2 regions of the Serratia sp. TSA_7 genome follow, and region 2 is predicted to be linked to the other one. Evidence: predicted binding sites of a transcription regulator. Region 2 holds the regulator's gene; the other holds the start of a gene.
The links. Region 2 encodes ArgR, which controls arginine synthesis, uptake and breakdown. Its sites were predicted from a motif close to ANTGAATAAAAATACANT; they were not measured.

Region 1 (3,314 bases), on a different contig from region 2:
ATCGCCTTGCGTGATGAGAGCGGCGAGCTGCGAGTGCACTTCCAACTGCCGGACGGCAACATCAAATCGGTGCAACCGAGCCGTTTACCGGCGCATGAAACCGCCTATGCAATGACGGTGCACAAGTCTCAGGGATCGGAGTTTGATCATACGGTGCTGGTGTTGCCCAATCATTTCCTGCCGGTACTGACCCGCGAACTGGTGTATACCGCCATCACCCGCGCACGTAACCAGCTTTCGCTGTATGCCACCGATAGCGTGCTGATGCGGGCGATCCGTACGCCAACCCAACGCCGCAGCGGGTTGGCGGAGCGCTTGCAGATAACGCCATAAAAGCGAACGGGTACTGAGGCTTTCAAACTGCAGTCAACAAGGCTACAGCTTGAAAGAAGACGGGCGTAGGCCACGCCCGCAGAGGATTACAAGTCCGCCAGCAGAATCTTCGAACGGCGTTGGTAGTTGTACAGCGCCTGTTTTTGCATCGGCAGCACGTCCACTTCCGCCGGCGTGAAACCACGCTCCTGGAACCAGTGGATGCTGCGTGTGGTCAGCACGAACAGCTTTTGCAAACCCATCTGACGCGCCTGGCTTTCCACCCGTTGCAGCAGCATTTCCCCGCGGGATGAGCTGCGGTAGTCCGGATGTACCGCCACGCAGGCCATCTCGCCGATTTTCTCTTCCAGGAACGGATACAGCGCCGCACAGGCGATGGTCAGATTATCGCGCTCAATAATAGTGAATTTGTCGATCTCCATCTCCAACTGCTCACGGGAGCGGCGAACCAGAATACCCTGTTGTTCAAGCGGGCGGATCAGTTCCAGAATGCCGCCGATATCGTTAATGGTCGCCCGGCGCACCTGTTCGGCGCTCTCCATGACGATCTGGGTGCCGATACCGTCGCGTGAGAACAACTCTTGCACCAGCGCTCCGTCTTCCTGATAGCTGATCAGGTGGCTGCGGCGCACGCCGCTGCGGCAGGCCTTCACCGCACCGCGCAGGAAACGTACGGTGCCTGAATGGTAATCGCCGCTGGCTTCGCGTTCTTCGATACGTTTTTGCGCGTCATTGGGGAACAGCTCGGAAATGATATTGCCTTCCTGATCGGTGACGCCCTGCGACGAGCAGAACCCGATCATTTTTTCCGCCTTCAGCTTGATGGCCAACTGGGTGGCCACTTCTTCTGACGTCAGGTTAAAGCTTTCGCCGGTAACGGAAACGGCGACCGGACCGATCAGCACGATGGCGTTACTGTCGAGTTGACGGTGGATCGCTTCTTCATCAATACGGCGAATACGGCCGCTGTGGCAGTAATCCACGCCGTCATCAATCCCTAACGGCTGGGCAATGATAAAGTTGCCGCTGACCACGTTGATGTGCGCGCCCTGCAGCGGCGTATTGTTGAGGCTCATCGACAGCCGTGCGGTGATGTCCAGTTGCAGCAGGCCCGCCGCTTGCTTAACCAGCTCAAGCGTGTGGGCGTCGGTGACCCGGGTATGCTTGTGATAAATAGGTTCGTAGTTATGCTGCGCCAGATTGCTGTCGATCTGCGGCCGTGCGCCATAGACCACCACCAAACGAATCCCCAGGCTATGCAGCAGCCCGATATCGTTGACGATGTTGGAAAAATTCTCATGCTCTATGGCTTCTCCCCCAAGCATGACGACAAACGTCTTGCCGCGGTGGGCGTTGATATAGGGAACTGAGTGACGGAATCCTTGAACAAGCTCGGTACTACGTTCCTTCACGGCAAAACCTCTTTTGCATATTTATACGATATTTTTGTATTTTTATTCTTTTATTGCCCCGATGGCAAGCGGGAAATTGTCTGTATTTATTTGCGGAAGGGGCTAATGGGGTAATAAATTGAAAAACCTTGGAAAGATTTTCTGATGACAGCGCCGGGAGGATTCGTTAAAGTTTTTGCCATTCCCGTTTTATCGGCGTTTTTTCATCTGTTTTAACCTGTTACCACTGCCGGAGTCGCATGCCAAACTCAAATCACAATCTGGGCCGCCGTCGTCTATTGCAGGGGGTTGCCGCAAGTTGGTTGCTGAGTGTGAGTCGCATAGGCTTCGCTGCATCATCGCACGTGATTGCCGTACGTGTCTGGCCTTCTTCTACTTATACCCGCGTGACGCTCGAATCAAACACCGAACTGAAATATAAACAGTTTGCGCTGACCAATCCCGATCGCGTGGTGGTGGATATCGAAGGGGTGCATCTCAATAGCGTATTGAAGGGCATTGTCGGCCAGGTTCGCGCTGACGATCCCTATTTGAAACAGGCGCGCGTCGGTCAGTTTGATCAAAACACCGTTCGGCTGGTGCTGGAACTTAAGCAGAGTGTCAGCCCTCATATGTTCACTCTGCCGCCGGTACCGGAATATCGCAACCGTCTGGTGATGGATCTGTATCCCAGCAAGGGCGGCACTGGCGAAGACTATGATCCGCTATTGGCATTACTGGAAGATTACAACAAGGGCGATCTCGAGCGCACTTTGCCGGCCGAGGCGCCGCAGGCAGGCAAGGCGGGGCGCGATCGTCCGATAGTCATCATGTTGGATCCCGGCCACGGCGGCGAGGATCCGGGGGCGATTGGCAAATTCAAAACGCGCGAGAAGGATATCGTGTTGCAGATCGCCCGCAAACTGAGCGCGTTAATCAAGCGCGAGCCGAATATGAAGGTGTTTATGACGCGCAATGAAGATGTGTTCATTCCGCTGAAGGTGAGGGTGGCGAAGGCGCGCAAGCAGCGTGCCGATCTGTTCGTTTCTATCCATGCCGATGCCTTTACCAGCCAGGCCGCGCGCGGATCTTCGGTCTTTGCGCTATCGACCAAGGGCGCCACCAGTTCGGCGGCGAAATTCCTGGCGCAAACTCAAAACGAATCGGACCAAATCGGCGGCGTAAGCAAAAGCGGCGATCGCTATCTGGATCACACCATGTTTGATTTGATCCAAACCGCAACCATCAACGACAGTTTGAAATTCGGCAAGGAAGTGCTGAACCGAATGGGCAAAATAAACCGTTTGCACAAGAATCGCGTCGATCAGGCCGGTTTTGCGGTGTTAAAAGCCCCCGACATCCCTTCGATCCTGGTTGAGACGGCGTTTATCAGCAATATCGAAGAAGAGCGTAAGCTGCGGACCAGCCATTTTCAACAGCAGGTGGCGGAATCCATTCTGGCGGGTATCAAGGCGTATTTCGCCAACGGCGGCGCGGCAGCGCGCGGATAAGGTGTAAGCTGATGCGGCTGGGTGGGGGCCTGGCCGGGTTTTGGCAGATTTCAGATACAAAAAAACACCCGTTAAGGTG
Region 2 (3,314 bases):
TTGATCAGTTATTGATAAACTTTTCGCCCAGTTCGATATCTTTATGCAGAACATCCAGCATCTCTTCCAACGCTTTCTGCTCGAACGCGCTCAGAGTACCGATGTCTTTACGTTCTTCTACGCCATTTTTGCCCAGCAGCAGTGGCTGTGCGAAGAAGCGGGCATATTTGCCGTCACCTTCCACATAAGCGCATTCCACCACGCCCGCTTCGCCTTGCAGCGCACGAACCAGAGACAGACCGAAACGCGCCGCCGCCTGACCCATTGACAGAGTTGCGGACCCGCCGCCGGCTTTGGCTTCAACCACTTCAGTACCCGCATTCTGGATACGCTTGGTCAGATCCGCCACTTCCTGTTCGGTAAAGCTCACGCCCGGGATCTGTGACAACAGTGGCAGAATGGTCACGCCAGAATGCCCGCCGATAACCGGCACGTTCAGCTCTTCCGGCTGCTTGCCTTTCAGCTCAGCCACGAAGGTGTTGGAACGGATGATATCCAGCGAGGTCACGCCAAACAGTTTGTTTTTGTCGTAAACACCGGCTTTCTTCAGCACTTCTGCCGCGATTGCCACGGTGGTGTTTACCGGGTTGGTGATAATGCCGATGCAGGCTTTCGGGCAGGTTGTTGCCACTTGCTGGATCAGATTACGCACGATGCCTGCGTTGACATTGAACAGATCTGAACGATCCATACCAGGTTTACGCGCAACGCCGGCAGAAATCAGCACTACGTCTGCACCATGCAGAGCCGGAGTAGCATCTTCGCCGCTGAAGCCTTTGATTTTAACTGCGGTAGGGATGTGGCTTAAGTCGACGGCAACGCCTGGGGTAACGGGGGCAATGTCGTAGAGAGAGAGTTCAGAACCTGAAGGAAGCTGGGTTTTGAGTAGAAGGGCGAGGGCCTGGCCGATACCGCCAGCAGCACCGAGAACTGCAACTTTCATCCTATACTCCTTTATTATCTTAAATATATAAAGCGCCGTGAATATGTTGGTTACGGACCTTAAATTATTACACCTTTAAAAACAATCTCTTAACAGTCTGTTTGAGAACTGGCGCAATAAAACAGCCGATGTCGCGCTCATTTTAAATTAAATGGCTTACACATTAAGGGCATAGCGCACATTAATCAAAAATAGTGCGAGGTTATTCACAAGCAAGTTAACCGGCGGTTACATTACACCCTTACACAACATCAGAACAACATCATTTTAATAACATTTTCTTTACCGCCACGGGCCGCTTTTTCGGTCGCTGAAAGGGCATATTCATGGGGTACGGATTTTGTTAAAATCCCGCCCTTTCCTCATTGTCCGGGCAGCATTGTTTTCTTCGGACGTCCTCTTATTGCATAAAAATTCATTTATATGCATAATAATCACTTCTATTGTCAACATTCCACGGTGCAAAATGCGTAATCCCGCAAAGCAGGAAGATCTGATCAAGGCGTTTAAAGCGTTATTGAAAGAAGAAAAATTCAGTTCTCAAGGCGAGATCGTTTTGGCGCTGCAAGAAGAAGGCTTCGAAAACATCAACCAATCCAAAGTATCGCGCATGCTGACCAAGTTCGGCGCGGTGCGTACCCGCAATGCCAAAATGGAAATGGTGTATTGCCTTCCAGCCGAGCTCGGCGTGCCGACCACCACCAGCCCACTGAAAAATTTGGTGCTGGATGTCGATCACAACGATGCCGTAGTGGTCATCCATACCAGCCCCGGCGCCGCACAGCTGATCGCCCGCCTGCTGGATTCCCTGGGTAAATCCGAAGGCATACTCGGCACCATCGCCGGTGACGACACCATTTTCGTTACCCCAGCCAGCAGCTTTACCGCTCGCCAGTTGTACGAAGCCATTCTGTCGCTGTTCGAACAAGAGTTATGATGCTCAACGCTAACAAAATGCGGCTGACGGTCGCGTTTTGTTAGCGCTTCTTTAACTCTGTCTTTACCTTTCCCCCGCGCCCTACCACGTTTAAAACCTGATTTCCGCCTTGTTACGGCACATTCCAATGACATTTATATAAAGCCAGCGATAGCTGCTGCCCTTTTCCGCACATTTGGTCAAAAACACTTACCTTATTGAAATTACATAAATTTAACATCAAAAGAACGTTTTATGAGCGTTTTTTATTCCATATGGTTATTAAAAATAAGAGACGCCATAATAAAGTTTCACTAGAAACTGTTAGCCAGCTATTAATTTTTAGAGTTACTAGATGTATACTCATTTCCGTGACGTAAATCACAGTTCATTGGAACTGATAAAAGAATACGATAAGGTGAGATCATGAAAATTAAAGCTACCGTTGCAACACTAAGCCTCCTGTCTGTGCTTTCCTTTGGCGCATTTGCAGCACAATCCGTTGATGCAGATCAGGCAGCCAAACTGCAGTCCGCAGGCACCATTACCGTCAGCGGCATTGCCGGCACCCCTTCAGATATTCGTCAGGCGCTGTCTGAAAAAGCCGATGCCCGTGGCGCGACCGCTTACCGCGTGATCGAAGCGCGTAACGAAGGCAACTACCACGCTACGGCTGAAATTTATAAATAAGACCCCGGCATTACCCGGCAACGGGCAATAAATCTCTGGAAACCAGCATTACCGATAACAGCTTTCAAGAATAATAAACGCTGTAAAGCCCTTCCTGGCTGTTATCGCAACAGGACCCACGACCATGAACATGAAAATGACCCTCGCTGCAATGAGCCTGATGTCTGCCCTTTCGTTCGGCGCTTCAGCCGCTACGTTGATCACCAATGACCAGACCGGCGATCTTCAGTCTGTCGGCACCATTACCGCCAGTGGCGTAACCGGTGCACCTTCGGATATTCGTCAGGCGTTGTCCGACAAAGCCGATAAGCAAGGCGCTAAAGCGTACCGAGTGATCGAAGCCTACGAAAACGGCAACTGGCACGCGACTGCCGAAATCTACAAATAACAATTCAGAGAGCGCGGTTGCCGAACTGATTACCCTCGTCACTGCCACTGCCGAGTTCCGTGGTAACCGCTGATTCTCTGAAGAAGTCTCGTCGTCCTATCCGACGAACCCCGTTGCCCTCGCTCGCGAGGGCTTTTTTATAGGCGAAAAAAAGGGCCGCAAACGGCCCTTTCTCGAATCAACCCTGTCGATCAGTAGGTGACTTTCGGCTCTGGCTTGTTGGCCAGAGCTTCCAGCAGCCGATCGTGGATCCCGCCGAACCCGCCGTTGCTCATCACCAGGATATGGTCACCCGGCTGGGCGGTTCTCACAATCATGTCCACCAAGGTGCCGAGATCGGCACTCCAGTGGGCCGGCTGCACGCAGGCTTCCGCCAC

Region 1: the regulator ArgR is predicted to act here: its motif matches at 1,779-1,796, upstream of argA (amino-acid N-acetyltransferase).

What each region holds. Positions count from the first base shown of each region.
Region 1 is NZ_JBQZFU010000002.1:53,916-57,229, reverse strand. It holds gene recD (exodeoxyribonuclease V subunit alpha) at 1-333, shown strand, start outside; gene argA (amino-acid N-acetyltransferase) at 420-1,745, opposite strand; gene amiC (N-acetylmuramoyl-L-alanine amidase AmiC) at 1,985-3,235, shown strand.
Region 2 is NZ_JBQZFU010000003.1:81,837-85,150, reverse strand. It holds gene mdh (malate dehydrogenase) at 5-943, opposite strand; gene argR (transcriptional regulator ArgR) at 1,410-1,880, shown strand; gene yhcN (peroxide/acid stress response protein YhcN) at 2,286-2,549, shown strand; gene yhcN (peroxide/acid stress response protein YhcN) at 2,674-2,937, shown strand; gene mpl (UDP-N-acetylmuramate:L-alanyl-gamma-D-glutamyl-meso-diaminopimelate ligase) at 3,129-3,314, opposite strand, start outside.